4 regions of the Streptomyces sp. MGP-BFMKR1 genome follow, and region 1 is predicted to be linked to each of the others. Evidence: riboswitches for the same ligand, from Rfam matches in the RefSeq annotation. Region 1 holds a riboswitch; each other region holds the start of a gene.
The links. A riboswitch is a leader RNA that binds a small molecule or an ion and turns the genes downstream of it on or off. The one in region 1 is predicted to bind cyclic di-AMP.
Positions count from the first base shown of each region.

Region 2: another riboswitch for cyclic di-AMP. It lies ahead of AC3CHW_RS21685 (transglycosylase family protein); the one in region 1 lies ahead of AC3CHW_RS07185 (M23 family metallopeptidase).
Region 3: another riboswitch for cyclic di-AMP. It lies ahead of AC3CHW_RS00900 (C40 family peptidase); the one in region 1 lies ahead of AC3CHW_RS07185 (M23 family metallopeptidase).
Region 4: another riboswitch for cyclic di-AMP. It lies ahead of AC3CHW_RS14540 (M23 family metallopeptidase); the one in region 1 lies ahead of AC3CHW_RS07185 (M23 family metallopeptidase).

Region 1 is NZ_CM173408.1:1,936,842-1,940,718, reverse strand. It holds gene AC3CHW_RS07190 (M16 family metallopeptidase) at 1-192, shown strand, start outside; cyclic di-AMP (ydaO/yuaA leader) riboswitch at 720-882, shown strand; gene AC3CHW_RS07185 (M23 family metallopeptidase) at 896-1,801, shown strand; gene AC3CHW_RS07180 (HPr family phosphocarrier protein) at 2,034-2,315, opposite strand; gene AC3CHW_RS07175 (bifunctional acetate--CoA ligase family protein/GNAT family N-acetyltransferase) at 2,462-3,877, shown strand, end outside.
Region 2 is NZ_CM173408.1:5,486,572-5,490,448, reverse strand. It holds gene AC3CHW_RS21685 (transglycosylase family protein) at 445-1,206, opposite strand; cyclic di-AMP (ydaO/yuaA leader) riboswitch at 1,209-1,374, opposite strand; gene AC3CHW_RS21680 (transglycosylase family protein) at 1,650-2,753, opposite strand; gene AC3CHW_RS21675 (cytochrome P450 family protein) at 3,386-3,877, opposite strand, start outside.
Region 3 is NZ_CM173408.1:293,634-297,510, forward strand. It holds gene AC3CHW_RS00895 (SAM-dependent methyltransferase) at 1-604, shown strand, start outside; cyclic di-AMP (ydaO/yuaA leader) riboswitch at 1,045-1,213, shown strand; gene AC3CHW_RS00900 (C40 family peptidase) at 1,217-1,690, shown strand; gene AC3CHW_RS00905 (hypothetical protein) at 1,936-2,535, shown strand; gene AC3CHW_RS00910 (FMN reductase) at 2,680-3,306, opposite strand; gene AC3CHW_RS00915 (LLM class flavin-dependent oxidoreductase) at 3,438-3,877, opposite strand, start outside.
Region 4 is NZ_CM173408.1:3,811,806-3,815,682, forward strand. It holds gene AC3CHW_RS14535 (aldo/keto reductase) at 1-924, opposite strand, end outside; gene AC3CHW_RS14540 (M23 family metallopeptidase) at 1,047-2,168, opposite strand; cyclic di-AMP (ydaO/yuaA leader) riboswitch at 2,180-2,309, opposite strand; gene AC3CHW_RS14545 (PP2C family protein-serine/threonine phosphatase) at 2,495-3,664, opposite strand.

The sequences.
Region 1 (3,877 bases):
CACCTGCCGGACGACTTCCAGGCCCACCTCTACCGGCGGCTCGCGGAGACCGGCACGGTCGAGGCGACCGCCGCGGCCGTCGCCGCCTTCCCCACCGACCGGCTGGTGACCGTGCTGGTCGGCGACGCCTCGGTGATCGCCGAGCCGGTGAAGGCGCTGGGCATCGGGGACGTACGGGTGGTGAGCGGCTAGCGGCGGGAGGTCCCGGCGGCCCGAGCCGGGCTGGCGAGCCGTCAGGCGCCGTCCGGCCCGGGCTCGCCCCGCACCGCCCGCGCTGCCGCGCCGCCCGCCCTGCCCGTGGTGCCCGCTCCCGGAGCGCCGGGCGGCGCGTCGAGTGGTCCACGGGGCCGGGGCGGCTGCCGCGGTCCCGAGAGGCCGGGAGGTGCGGGCGAGCACGCGAGCGCTGGAGCGGGTGGCGTACGCGGGAACGTAGCGGAGCGCCGCCCGGTATCTGACCGTCCCCCAGAGAGCGGCATGGGCGCCCGGATTGCCCCGGGTGTCCGGGGCGGAGGCAGGGGCTCCTGTTACTGATGAGCCGTTAAGAGGCCCTGGTGTCAAGTGGGATGCCAGGGCCTCTCGGTTTGTCTGTTTTGCGGGAGAGATTGCCTGTCTGCCGTGTGGCGTGCGCAACAAACGGCCGGTTCTGTTTGCCGATCAAAAGACGTCCCGCTTAGCGTCAGCCCCGTTGTCCGTCACACCTTCGCCACACCCGTGGCACCGGGCAACCATCGCCGAGTCCCTTATGGCGCGAGCCAGGGGAGCCGGGGACCCAAGTCCCCTGGGGTGAATCGGCCGCCATCCTCGCGAGAGGCGTGGTGACCGTAGGAGACCTTCCTGCTCCGAACCCGTCAGCTAACCCGGTAGGCGAGAAGGAAGGAAAGGAGTACGCCTCCCCATGGCGTTCACCCGTGCCACTGGGCGGCACCGTCGCCCCAGCCGCTTTGTCCGTACCAGCGCGAACGCGGCGGGCATGGCCACCCTCGCGGCCACCGGCGTCGTCGCCGGCATAGCCGCCCCCGCGATGGCCGCCCCGGGCGCCGACGGCGTCCCCGAGCTCCAGGACACCGGCCTGCGTCAGGCCGCGACTCTGAACGAGGACATCGCGGACAAGATCGGCGCTCAGGCCGACGCCCAGTACTCCGCCGCCGAGCAGGCCGCGGCCGAGCAGCAGGCTGAGGAAGAGGCGCGTCAGCAGGCCGCCGAGCACGCCGCCGAGATGAAGAAGAAGGCGGAGGAGGCCAAGCGCAAGGCCGCCGCCGAGGCCGCGAAGAAGAAGGCCGCCGCGAAGAAGGCGGCCGAGGCACGGGCCGCCGCCGAGCGCGAGGCCGAGGAGACCCGCGCCAGCGAGGTCGTCGACACGCGCGCGTCGCGCACCGCCGAGCGTCCGGCGGCGGGCTCCTACGTCCTGCCGGTCGCGGGCTCGTACGTCTCGACGCAGTACCAGGCGTCCGGTGGCGCCTGGTCCTCCGGCAGCCACACCGGCGTCGACTTCCACGCCAGCACCGGCACCTCGGTGCGCGCCGTGGGCGCCGGCACCATCGTCGAGGCCGGCTGGGGCGGCGCCTACGGCAACAACGTCGTGATCAAGATGAACGACGGCACCTACACCCAGTACGGGCACCTCGACTCGATCTCCGTCTCGGTCGGCCAGAGCGTCGCCCCCGGCCAGCAGATCGGCCTCGCCGGCAACACGGGCAACTCCTTCGGCGCGCACCTGCACTTCGAGGCCCGCACGTCGCCCGAGTACGGCTCGGACATCAACCCCGTCGCCTACCTGCGCTCCCACGGCGTCAACATCTGAGGCGACACCGGGCCACCCCGCCCGGCCCCCGCACGTCACATGCCGAAGGCCCCGCCCTGTGCGCGGGGCCTTCGGCGCGTCTCGGCCCGCGCGCGGCCAGCGGGAGCCGGCGCGCGGTCTCGCGCCACGGCGCCCGCACGGCGGTCCCCGCCCCTTCCCGGAGCGGAGACGACGAAGCCGCGGTGACGTCCCAGGGGGATCACCGCGGCTTCGCAGGGTGCTGAAAAGCGAGTCAGACCGTCTCCGGGAGCTCCTCAAGCCCCTCGGCGACGAGCTTGGCCAGCCGGTCGAGCGCGACCTCGGCGCCGTCGGCCTCCGAGGCCAGCACGATCTCCTCGCCGCCCTGCGCGCCGAGCCCGAGCACGGCGAGCATCGAGGCGGCGTTGACCGGGGTGCCGTCCGGCTTGGCGATCGTCACGGGGACGCCGGAGGCCGTCGCGGCGCGGACGAAGATGGACGCGGGGCGAGCGTGCAGGCCCTCTGCCCAGCCGACGGTGACGCGGCGCTCAACCATGGTGTTGCCCTTCAGGTGGTTGCTGTTGTCTAGACCAGTCTCTCACGGGGTGCGGAGTGCTCTGGCGGAGCCCTTCCACAGCCTGCCCCGCCGCAACGCTGTGCGCGAGTCGGACCGTTGTCGGTGCCCCCGCCTAGGCTGGAGCCATGGAAACGCCGCCCGAGCACGCCTATCCGACGCACTGGGAAGCGGACGTGGTGCTCCGTGACGGCGGCACCGCCCAGATCCGCCCCATCACGCCCGACGACGGCCAGCGCCTGGTCGACTTCTACGAGCGGGTCTCGGACGAGTCCAAGTACTACCGCTTCTTCGCCCCCTATCCCCGGCTCTCCGACCGCGATGTGCACCGCTTCACCCACCACGACTACGTGAACCGGGTCGGCCTGGCGGCGACGGTCGGGGACGAGTTCATCGCCACGGTGCGGTACGACCGCATCGACGAGCGCGGTCGCCCCTCGTCGGCGCCGGCGGACGAGGCCGAGGTCGCCTTCCTCGTGCAGGACGCCCACCAGGGGCGCGGCGTCGCCTCCGCCCTGCTCGAACACATCGCCGCCGTCGCCAGGGAGCGCGCCATCCGCCGCTTCGCCGCCGAGGTGCTCCCCGCCAACACCAAGATGATCAAGGTGTTCACGGACGCGGGCTACACCCAGCAGCGCAGCTTCGAGGACGGCGTCGTCCGCCTGGAATTCGACCTCGAACCCACGGCCCGGTCGCTGGCCGTCATGCGCGCCCGGGAGCAGCGCGCCGAGGCCCGCTCCGTGCAGCGGCTGCTCGCGCCCGGCTCGGTGGCGGTCGTCGGGGCCAGCCGCCGGCCCGGCGGCGCCGGCCGGGCCGTCCTCGTGGACCTGCTGAGCGGCGGCTACACGGGCCGGGTGTGCGCGGTCAACCACGCCTTCGCTCCCGGGCGCTCGTGGCTGACGGGCGCCGACCTGGCCCAGGCCCGACGCGCCGCCGACGCCGCGCCACCACCGGGGGCGAGCGCGCCCGGCGCACCCAGCACACCCGGTGCGGGCGGTGCGGTGCCGGAGCGCGCCGGCGCGGGCCCGCTGACCCGTCCCGACGCGGAGCCGGCCGGGCCGCCCGGCCAGGCACCGCCCGCCGAGGACACCGCCGAACCGCCGGGCGTCGCCGCCTACCGCTCGCTGCACGACATCGAGGACCCGGTGGACCTGGCCGTCATCGCGGTCCCGGCCGAGCAGGTGCCCGCCGTCGTCGCCGACTGTGGCGAGCGCGGCGTGCAGGGCCTGGTCGTGGTCTCCTCCGGGTACGCCGAGAGCGGGCCGGCGGGCCTGGAGCGGCAGCGGGAGCTGGTCCGGCAGGTCAGGTCGCACGGGATGCGGCTGATCGGCCCCGGCGCCCTGGGGATCATCAACACGGCCAACGGTGTGCGGATGAACGCCTCCCTGTCGCCCCAGATGCCGCCGGCCGGCAACCTGGGCCTGTTCACCCAGTCCGGCGCGATCGGCATCGCCCTGTTGTCGGGGCTGCACCGGCGCGGCTCCGGCCTCTTCGGCATCTCCACCTTCGTCTCGGCCGGCAACCGGGCCGACGTCTCCGGCAAC
Region 2 (3,877 bases), 3.5 Mb from region 1:
GACACGAGCCTAACCGGCCCCGGCACCCCGGCTCGCCGCACGCCCGCCGGACGAGACGACAAGAGGGAAAAAAGCGCAGATCGATGGGTGAACGGCGCAACCGAATCGGCCGCGCGGCCCCGGACAGCGCCGGCCGGGACGTCCGCGCGAGGCGCCCGCGGCATGCCTACCGGGCCCAGGCGACCGGGCGCCGTCCAGACGGCGGCGGTACGGCGTCCGTACGGCGGCGGCGTCCGTACGGCGGCGGTACGGCGGCGGCGCGTGGGGACGGCGTGTGGGGGCGGCGCGCGCGGACGGCGCGTCCGGGGGGCAAACGCGGAGCCCCGCCGCGATGCGCTCGGGGGTAGGCGCACCGTGGCGGGGCGGTCTGCGGTCCCTCCGGGCGGGGAGGGACGGACGCCGGGCCGGCTCTGGGCGGAGCCGGCCGGGCGCCGGAGGCGGGGATCAGCTCAGGTGGAGCTGCTGGCCCGGGTAGATCAGGTCGGCGTCGGTGACGACGTCGTCGTTCAGGTCGTACAGCTTCTTCCAGCCGCCCTTGACGTTCTCGGCCTCGGCGATCTTGGCGAGGGTGTCGCCGGCCTCGACCTTGTACTCGCCGTCGCCCTTCTTGATCGTCTTCGGGGCGCTCTGCTGCGGCACGGACTGCTTCGGGGCGGCGTGCTTGGGCACGTACCGCTCGGAGCTGCGGCTCGGGGCCTGCTCGTCCGTGGCGCGCGGGCCGGCGTGCTTCGGGGCGGCCTTCGGCGCGGACTGCTGCGGGGCGGCCTGCTGCTGCTTGGGCGCGGCCTGCTGCGGCGCCTGCTGCTTGGGGGCCTGCTGCTTGGGCGCGGTGTAGCCGCCCTGGGTCAGGTTGACGCCGCAGTGCGGCCAGGCGCCCTTGCCCTGGCTGGCCAGGACCTTCTCGGCGATCTGTATCTGCTGGGCCTTGGACGCCTTGTCGGCGGTCGGGGCGTAGGCGGTGCCGCCGTACGCGGCCCAGGTGGAGGCGGAGAACTGGAGGCCGCCGTAGTAGCCGTTGCCGGTGTTGATCGACCAGTTGCCGGTCGACTCGCACTGGGCGACCTGGTCCCACTGGCCGGTGGTGGCGGCGTTGGCGCCGGTGGCCCCCATCAGCGGCACGGCGACGGCGGCACCGGTGACACCGGCGAGCGTGGCGATGCGAGTGGCCTTGGACGGACGGCGGTGCTTGCCCTTGGAAATCAGCATGTTGGTTTCCTCACCGACGCCTACGAGGTGAGCTGTCGGGTTCGGACTGTGAGTTGCCCGGCCGCGGTCTCCCGCGGCTTCACCCCAAGCCGTTCAGCCCCCTCGTTCCACGGACCGTCCGGCACTTACCTGTGGTTCCCCCGCTCCTGCCTTCGGCGCTTGACGCGTCGGTTTCCCCCGGCCGCCGGCAGGATTCGGCGTGACGACCAGTGGCGCTCGCGGTGGCGAGCGATGAAGACCGTAATCACAGATCCCCGGAGTGCTCAAACCCCAACATCCCTGGAAAGTCAGTGGGGTTTGCCCGCAAGAAAATCACATCACCGCAGGTCAGACAGTGCACCTGAAGGACGGACAAGCGCGACACGCCAGAGATCGAACGAGACCCATGTCTCACTTTCGCGAATCGGTGTACACCGGGGCGAAGCACCCCAAGTGACGGCCGATCAGCGGTCCGCCGCCGCCTCCAGGTCGAGCTTCTGGCCGGGCAGGATCAGGTCGGGGTCGTCCCCGATGACGCTCTCGTTGGCCTCGTAGAGCGCCGGCCAACCGCCCGGTGTCTCGTGCTGCTCGGCGATCGCCCACAGCGTGTCACCGGACCGGACCCGGTGCTCACTCCGCGTCTCCGCGTCCGCCCGGTCGCTCGCGCGCCCGCGCTCGCTGCGGTCGGCGTGCCGGCCCTCGGGGCGCTGTCGGTCGTCCTCCCGGCCGTCGGGGCGGCCCGGGGCGCCGTCGGGCTCGCCGCGGTGCTTGCCGGTGCCCGTGCCGTCCTCACGCGCCTTCTCGCCGGCGCCGGGGCGCTCGGCGCCGCCACGGGGCGCCTCGGGCCGCTCGCCCCCGGCCTCGTCGCGGTCGGCGGGCCGCTCCTCGCCCCGGCTCGGGCTCGGGGTGGTACGGGGCGTCTCGGTGGGCTGCGCGTCATCGCTCGGCGCGGACGCGTCGGGGCCGGGCCTGTCGCCCTGTCTCGGCTTCTTGTCCTGGCCGGGCGTGGCGTCCGGCGTCGGCTCGGCGTCCGGCTCCCGCTCGTCGGTCGGGGTCGGCTTGGCGTCGTCCGGGGAGGGCTTCGCGTCCGGGGTCGCGTCCGGCTTCGGGGTCGGGGCGTGGCCGTAGTCGCCGCGGTCGGTGCCCCGGTCGTCGTGGCTGGGGTCGCCCGGGTTGACGTCCGGTACCTCGCCGTCCTCGGTCAGGCCGGCCGGCTGCGCGCAGTCGCTCCACGCCACGGGGCCGCGCTCGGACAGGATCGTCTGAGCGATGGCTATCTGCTGCGCGCGGCTGGCCAGGTCCGGGCGGGGCGCGTGGTCCGTGCCGCCGTAGAGCTGCCAGGCGTCCAGGCTCAGACCGAGGCCGCCGTAGCGCCCGTTGCCGTCGTTGGCGCTCCAGGTGCCGCCGCTCTCGCACTCGGCAACGCGGTCCCAGGTGGCCGTGTCGGCGGCGCCGGCGCTGGTGGCGCCGAGCAGCGGGAGGGCGATTCCCGCGCCGGTCACCCCCGCGGCGACGACGATGGCCGGGGCCTGACGGGGGCGGCGATGTTTGCCGTTGCCGGATCGCATGCGGTGGCCTCTCAGGTTGGCGGCAGATTTTGACGGTCGAACATACTGCCGGCCCGGGACCGTCACAAGCTGATGTAGCGGAGGTCACGCGGCGATCACACCGGTGACGGAGCGTCAGATGACGGGTGGGGGCGTCCGTTTGCCCGCGCCCTAGCACAGGGGTGTCACGCGCTCGCGGGCGGGCGGCCGGGGACCCGGCGCGCGGCCGTGCCGAGGGGCGCGGGAGGTCAGGAACGGGGCGCGGGGTGCGCGGAGTCGGCAACGGCGGGCGGCGTCGCGCTGCCCGGCACGTCGAACGGCCGGCGCACGGGGCGCCCGCCGCCCCTTTCGGGCACCCGGGCGCGTCAACGGCGCCTCCCCTCATCGCCGTACGCGCCCTACGCAGCCGGGCGCGAGGGCACAGTCCGGCTGGAGGGCGACCCTTCTGGAGCCCAACCCGGCTGGAGCCCACCCCGCTGGGGGCCGACCCGCTGAGGCCGCGCCCTCGCGGGGCGCCGTACTCAGGGGAAGCCGGACCGCCGCGAGCCGCCGCAGTAAAGAAGAGGCCCCGCCGCGAGCCGCCGTACCCAGTACTAAGAGGAGGCCGGGCCGCGAGCCGTACTGAGAAGAGACCTCCTTCACAGGCCGCCGTACTAAGAGGAGGCCGGGCCGCCGGGTGGGGTGAAGGTGACCGGCAGGGTGCGGAGGCCGCGCATGATGAGGCCGCCGCGCCAGCGCAGTTCGTCGGGGTCGGCGTCCAACCGGAGGTCGGGCAGCCGGGTCAGCAGGGTGCCGATCGCGGTGCGGGCCTCGATCCGGGCCAGCGGGGCGCCCACGCAGTAGTGGATGCCGTGGCCGTAGCCCAGGTGCTGGTTGTCGCGGCGGGAGAGGTCGAGCCGGTCGGGGTCGGGGAAGCGGCGCGGGTCGCGGTCGGCGGCGGCGAGCACCACCAGGACCGGGTCGCCCTCGGCGATGTGCTGCCCGTCGATGGTCAGCGGCGCGGTGGCGAACCGCCAGGTGGCCAGCTCGACCGGCCCGTCGTACCGCAGCAACTCCTCCACGCCGGTGTCCAGGAGCGCGGTGTCCCCCGCCGTCAGCGCGGCCTGGAGCCTGGCCCGTTCGCCGGGGTTGCGCAGCAGGGCCAG
Region 3 (3,877 bases), 1.6 Mb from region 1:
GGACGGCGCGCTCATCGCCCGCTCGTCCCGCGTGCTCGAACCCGCCGTGCAGGGCGTGGTGGAGCAGCAGGTCGACCGGACCGCGCCGGTCCGGCTCCTGGAGGTGGGCTGCGGCAGCGGCACCTACGTACGGCACGCCGCCTCGCTCAACCCGCGGCTGACGGCCGTGGCGATCGACCTGCAGGACGAGGTGGTGGCGCAGGCGCAGGCGAACCTGGACAAGTGGAACCTGTCCGACCGGGTGGAGGTCGTCCGCAGCGACCTGCGGACGTACTCCACGGAGCAGAAGTTCGACCTGGTCACGCTGCACAACAACATCTACTACTTCCCCCACGGCGAGCGGACCAAGGTGCTGGAGCGGGCGCGCTCGTTCCTGGCGCCCGGGGGCAGGCTGCTGCTGACGACGAGTTGCCAGGGCGGCAGCCCGGGCATCGAGATGCTGAACCTGTGGTGCGTGTACGCCGACTTCGCCGGCCCGCTGCCGCGCCCGGCCGAGTTGTCGGAGCAGATGCGGGACGCCGGCTTCACGCAGGTGCGCTCCCGCCGCCTGGTGCCCGGCGAGGAGTTCCGGGCCTTCACCGGCACCAGCCCCTTCGACGACTAGTCCCACGCGAAGGGCCGGGAGCGGCCGGCGGTGGCGGAGGCGCGCGGTCGCCGCCACCGCCGGCCGCTCCCGCCGCGCCTTCGACGTCGCTCGGCGCCGGGGCGCCGACGGCCGGCCACGCGCGCGGCTTGACGTCCCATCACGGCGCGCCGCCGCGCACGCCGCGTATCCCGGGGTGGTGGGCGGCTGCCTGGCCCACAGGCCGGTCGCGCCATGGAATGCTCGCGTCCGGTTACGTGTTTCCGCAGTTCAGCGCGGGTTTGCGCGACTCGTATGGGGGATGAGACCGACCGCGGTTCTCGGTCACCAACGAAGGTGAAGAACTTCACATACGACCCTTTCGGCTGCGATTTCGGGCCGTGGATGGCGCAGTATCCCTATCCGACACCACCAAGCCCCCGTCACCACGGCGGGGCGGTCCGGGCGGACGCCGAGTCCTGCCGCCGCACGGGCCCAGTGAGAGGAACACGAATCGGCAGGAGCGGGAGACCCAGGCATGACGGGCCACGAAGTCGGTGGCCCTTGGGGTGAAGCCACGCGAGTGGCCGGGCAACTTCGCCAGTCCGAACCCGACAGGTCATCTTTCGCAGGCGGATGACGAAGGGCTTTCGTATGTCCGCGCAGCCACGTATACCCTCGCTCGCCACGCGCATCGGTACCGCATCGGCCCTCACCGCCACGGTGCTGGCCGGCTCCTCGTTCGTCCCCGCTCTGACGACCGACGCCCAGGCGGCGACGGCCTCCGGCAAGGCGCTCAAGATCGCCGCCGGCAAGAAGGGCGCACCCTACAAGTACGGGGCGGTCGGCCCGAACCGGTTCGACTGCTCGGGGCTGACGCTCTACTCGTATCGGAAGGCGGGCAAGAAGCTGCCACGTACGGCGGCGGCCCAGTACAACAAGACCCGCCACCTGTCCAAGAGCTCGCGCAAGGCGGGCGACCTGGTCTTCTTCCACTCCGGGCGGAACGTCTACCACGTGGGCATCTACGCCGGGAAGAACAAGATCTGGCACGCGCCCAAGCCCGGCAAGTCGGTGCGGCTGGAGAAGATCTGGACCAACAAGGTCTGGTACGGCCGCGTCCGCTGACCGTGACGGGTGGGCCGGGGCGCCGGGCGGGCGATGCCGCGCCGCGCCCCGGCCCGGCCCACGATCCCGGGACGAGAGGGGCGTGGGGGCAAGGGCCGCCCTACGGGCCGGTTCCGGGTCGCTGTCACCAAGCCGAGTGATGTTGCCATCGAGTACGTCACCCGCAGGGAGCAATCCCCGTTGTCCTCACGTGCCGACCGAATCACGGTCAGCCTGATCCACGAGGACGAGTCATGATGCGAGGAATGACGGGGGTCGCCGTCGTCGCGGCGGCGCTGGCGTGCACGGTGACGCCGGCCCAGGCCGGTGAGGCGGCCAAGCCCATCAAGAACGGCAAGGCCGAGTTCTGCCTGAGCAAGCCCGCCGCCAAGCAGCTTGCCAAGGCGAAGGTCACGCTGGCCGCCACGGGGGCCGCTCGGATCACCGGCAAGCAGCGCCAGTGCGTGTCCCTCCCGCTGGTCGAGGGCACCAGGGACTACGCGAAGTTGCAGGGCGGCGTCACGTTCCGCGACAAGGACGACCGCCTCGACCTCACCAAGATCTACAACTACGTGAACAAGTCCTCTCGGACCCAGGCGCACGCCTCGGTCAACCGGGCCAAGGCGCAGCCGGTGCGGTTCCTGACCTACACCATCAAGCGGGAGAACGCGAAGGTCACGCAGAAGCAGGTCAAGGCGGTCAACGTGCGGACCGTGCTGACTCCTGAGGGCGAGAAGCTGTTCAAGAAGACGTTCGGCAAGTCGCCGGTGCGCAAGGGCGGCCACCTCTTCACGCTCAACGCGGTCGCCGACATGCCGAAGCTCGCCCCGGACACGCTCGGTGATCTGCTCGACCTGCTGCGCTGAACCGAGGGCTGATTCCGGGGCGCGGAGCGCCCCGGCCCACGGCAGGTGAAGCACGGCCGGCGGATCGCTCCACGGATGCCGCTGACACGCCGCATGGCGTGTCAGCGGCATCCGTGCGTACGGCACCCCGGCGCGTGCGCGCCGTCAGGCGCCGCGCACCGCGGCGAGTTGCTGGGCGAAGGGGACCACCTCATCGTCGTCCTGGCGCGGCGCGGGCGGGGCGCCGGCCAGGAGGCCGGCGAGTTGGCGTGCCGCGCGGTCGATCCGCTCGCTCAGCCCGTCGGTGCGGTCGTCCCCGGCCGCGCCCCAGTCCTCGGCGGCGGCGTAGACGCCGGTGGGGACGGTGACGGCGCGCAGGTAGCCGAAGAGCGGGCGCAGCGCGTGGTCGAGGACCAGGGAGTGGCGGGCCGTGCCGCCGGTCGCCGCGATCAGCACGGGCTTGTCGACCAGCGCCTCGTTGTCCAGCACGTCGAAGAACGACTTGAACAGGCCGCTGTAGGAGGCGGTGAACACGGGCGTGACCGCGATCAGCGCGTCGGCGCGGGTCACCGCGTCGAGGGCGGCGCGCAGCGCGGTGCCCGGGAAGCCGGTGACCATGTGCTGGGCGATGGCGGTGGCCAGCTCGCGCAGCTCGACCACCTGGACCTCGACCGGGCGGCCGGCGTCCGCGAGTTGTCGCTGGGCCGCCGTGGTCAGTCGGTCGGCCAGCAGCCGGGTGGAGGACGGCTGGCTCAGCCCGGCGGTGACGGCCACCAGGTGCAGGGGCTTCATGCGGGGTCTCCTCGGGTGGAGTTGCGGGGTGGTGGGGAGGCGGCGGGCGGGGGCCCGGCGCGCGCCGGGGGGCGGCGCCGCGCGGGCGGGCCGTGGGAGAGCCCGCCCGTGGGCGCCGCGTCCGGTGGCGGTCAGGCCGGGGTGTCCGTGCCGGTGTGCTCGCCGGCCTGGGCCGCGCCGTCGGCGTCGGCCGTGGCCCGGGCCACCAGCGCCGCGTGCGTCGGGCCGGCCGGCACCCCGGCGGGGCGGCCGGCGGCGAACTCGCGGCGCAGCACCGGGACCACTTCCTCGCCGAGCAGGTCGAGCTGTTCCAGGACGGTCTTGAGCGGCAGGCCGGCGTGGTCCATCAGGAACAACTGGCGCTGGTAGTCGCCGAAGGACTCGCGGAAGGTCAGCGTCCTGTCGATGACCTCCTGCGGGCTGCCCACCGTCAGCGGCGTCTGCTCGGTGAACTCCTCGAGCGAGGGGCCGTGCCCGTACACCGGCGCGTTGTCGAAGTAGGGCCGGAACTCGCGCACGGCGTCCTGCGAGTTCTTCCGCATGAACACCTGCCCGCCGAGTCCGACGACGG
Region 4 (3,877 bases), 1.9 Mb from region 1:
GAGGTTCAGGTCGGCCACGGCCAGCAGCGGCGGGAGCTGCTCCGGGGTGCGGGCGCTGGCGATCGGGGCCACCACCGTGGGCTGCGCGGCCAGCCAGGCCAGGGCCACCGTCGCGATCTCGACGCCGCCGTGCGCCGCGGCCACCTCGTCGAGGGCGGCGAGCACCCGCGGTCCCCGCTCGCTGTCCAGGTACCGCTGGACCGACTCGGCGCGCACCGAGCCCTCCGGCGTGCCGCCGGGCCGGTACTTGCCGGTGAGGAAGCCGGCCGCCAGCGCGAAGTAGGGAACCGTCGCCAGGCCCCGCTCGGCCGCGACGCGGGACAGCTCGCCCTCGTAGGTGTCCCGGGAGACCAGGTTGTAGTGCGGCTGAAGCGCCACGTACCGCGCCAGGCCCTCCCGCTCGGAGGCGTCCAGGGCCTCGGTGAGCCGGGCGGCCGTGATGTTGGAGGCCGCGATCTGGCGGACCTTGCCCTGCCGGACCAGGCCGTCCAGGGTGGTGAGGAAGTCCTCGACCGGCAGCGACTCGTCGTCGTAGTGCGTGTAGTACAGGTCGATGTAGTCGGTGCGCAGCCGGCGCAGGGACGCCTCCACGTCGGCCCTGATCACCTCGGCGCGCAGCCCGCGCCGCTCCGGCGAGCCGCCGCCCACCTTGGTCGCGACGACCACCTGATCGCGCCTGCCGCGCGCGGCGAGCCAGTTGCCGATGATGGTCTCCGACTCGCCGCCCGAGTTGCCCGGCACCCAGGCCGAGTAGACGTCGGCGGTGTCGACGAAGTTGCCACCGGCCTCCGTGTACGCGTCCAGGATGGCGAAGGACTGCGCCTCGTCGGCGCCCCACCCGAAGACGTTGCCCCCCAGCGAGAGGGGGAAGACCTCGATGTCGCCGATCCGGCGCGACCGCGTGCTCTGCGCATGTTCGACCATGTGCGGAGTCAACGCCCCGGCCCGGCCCCCTATTCCCCGCCACCCCGCGCGCGGCGGCGCCGGCGGGAGCGCGCCCCCGGCGTGCGGGCGGAGGAAGGGCGCGGGGCCCGCGCCCGCCCTCGCTACGGCTGGAGCCCGTGCTCCCGCAGCCACGCCATCGGGTCGACCGGCGCGCCGCCGCTCGGGCGCACTTCGAGGTGCAGGTGCGCGCCGGTCACGTTGCCGGTCGCGCCCACCCGGCCGATGACGTCGCCGGTGGAGACCTCGCCCGAGGTCTGCGTCATGGACGACAGGTGGCAGTACCAGACCTCGGTCCCGTCGGGCAGCGTCAACACGATCCGGTAGCCGTACGAACCGGCCCAGCCGGCCTGCGTGATGGTCCCGCCGTGCACCGCCTTGACCGGCGTGCCCGTCGGAGCGGCGAAGTCCAGGCCGGTGTGGTTCGCCGACCACATGTCGCCGGCCTGTCCGAACGTGGAGGTCACCGTGTACGAGCTGAGCGGCATCGCGTAGCTCGCGGCGAGCTTCGCGCGGCGCTCGGCCTCGGCCTTGCGCCGGGCCTCCTCCTCCGCCTTCCGCTTGGCCTCCGCCTCGGCGGCCCGCTGCTTCTCGTCCTCGGCGGCCTTCTTGCGGGCCGCCTCGTCCGCCGCCTTGCGCGCCGCCGCCCGCTCGGCGGCCTCGCGCTCGGCCTCGTCGGCGGCGCTCTGCTGGGTCTCGGCCTGCTGGAGGATGCGGGCCCGCAGCACCTCGCCCGCGTTGGTCGTGCCGTTCGCGGACTCCTCGGCCGTCAGGCCGGCCTGGCTGAGCGGCGCCTGGCCGGCGGCCCGCGGCGCGGCCTCGTACCGCTGGTCGCCGCTCCCGCCGTCGGATATGAGGGACCCGACGCCGGGAAGCTCGTCGGCGTCGGGCAGGGAGTGCATGACCTCGTCGGCGACGTGCCCGAGGTCGGGCATCGATATCGGGGCCTTGGGGCGGTCCTTGGCGCTCGCCATGCCGCCGGCGCCGACCGCCGCGATGACGCCCACGCCGAGCACGGCGCCGCCGCGGGCCATCGTGGTGCCGCGCTGCTTGACCACGCGGTGCCGGCCCCGGACCGGGGCGACGGATTCGGCGGTGGGGTTCCACTCCTCCCAGGGGCCGTCGCGGAGGTCGTCCCGGGGCTCCCCCCAGGGAGGCCCGGCGAGTTCGTCGATCCCGTCGTGCGCGGGTGAAGCCTGGTCGAGGGCAGACCTGTTGGACGCCACGGAGGCGTGCTCCTTTCCTTCCTTCTCGCCTACCGGGTTAGCTGACGGGTTCGGAGCAGGAAGGTCTCCTACGGGTCGCGTACGACCCGATTCACCCCAAGGGTTGGTTCCCCGGTTCCCTCGCCTCGGCACCGCGCTGATCCGCGGTGACGCGCCTACGGGATTCGGCGACGGCGCACGGTGCCGCCCTGGGCGGCGGCTGTGACGACCGCGCTGCGTTATCGAACGTTAATAGAGGGCCGGGTGTGATTCCAAGCCGTTCCGGGGAATAAGGGCTCCGCTTTGACGAGGCGCCAGCACATCGTCAGCACAGTGGTCAAGATCGGCTACCCAGCGCGTTCGTCGGCCGCCCGCTGGCCGCGTCGGACGGCCACCACGCCGGGCGCGCCGGCCCGGCGCAGCGCGAGCAGCGCCATGTCGTCGGCGCGCTGGCCCTCGGTGTGCCGCATCACGTCGGCGATCAGCGCGTCCAGGAGGGCGTCCGGGCTGGCGAACCGACGGCCGCTCAGCCGCCGCGCCGGCTCGTAGAACCGCCCGCTCGCGTCGCGCGCCTCCGTCACCCCGTCCGTCAACAGCAGCAGCGCCGCCCCGGCCGGGAACGGCAGCTCCTCCACGGTGTCCCGCCAGGCCGCCACGTCCCGCATGCCGAGCGGCAGGGCGTCGGCCTCGGGGCTCAGCTCGCGCACCTGGCCCGTGGGGAGCAGCAACAGGGGCGGCGGGTGGCCCCGGTTGATGAGCCGCAGCCCGCCGCTGCCGTCGCCGATCTCGGCCAGCACGGCGGTGGTGAACCCCTCGAACTGGTCGAGGCCCACCCGCCGGTCGCCCTCCCGGTCGAGCGCCCGCTCCAGCCGGTCGACCAGCCCCTCCAGGGTCCGCTCCTGCTCGGCGGCCTCCCGGAAGGCCCCGATCACCACGGCGACGGCCTCCACGGCCTCCAGACCCTTGCCCCGTACGTCGCCGATGATGGCCCGCACGCCGTGCGGCGACTCCTGCACGGCGAACAGGTCGCCGCCGATCCGCGCGTCGGTCTGCGCCGCGACGTACCGGGCGGCGATCCGCAGCGACCCGATGCGGCTCGGCGGCGTGGGCAGCACGGCGCGCTGGGCGGCCTCGGCGACGACGCGTACGGTCGCGAGTTGGCGGAAGTTGCGCCGCACCACCCGGTTGATGGCGAGCGCCAGCAGCGCGACGGTGCACACGGTGACGACCTCGGTCACCGACAGGGCCCGGTCGTTGCCGCTGTGCCAGACCGCGAGCAGCACCGAGACCACGGCGGCCGTCGCGGCCACCGCGGCCGTGCCGCGCAGCGAGAGCAGCGGCGCGGCGACCAGGGAGGCGGCGGACAGGAAGGGCGACGCGGTGTAGTGCATCGGCATCAGGAGGTCGAAGACGACGCCGCCGACCAGCAGGACCCCGGGCAGCCAGCGGGCGACGCTCCGGGCCCACGCGGCTCGCGGCGAGTCCGCGCCCGCACCGGCCCACCCAGGACTCCCCACGCGTCGCTCCCGCTCTCGGCTGGCCCGCATCCGGCACAGCGCCCCGCCGGATGCGTCCGTCCCAGCCTGGGGCTCACGCGCCGGACGAGCGACCCGGAGGCGGCCAAGCGGGCGTACGCCACGCCTGCCGTGGGTCCGCCAGCCGTGGGTCCGCCGGCCGTGGGCCGCGCCCGCCGTGGGTCACACCTGCCGTGGGGCCGGGTGGCTGGTGGC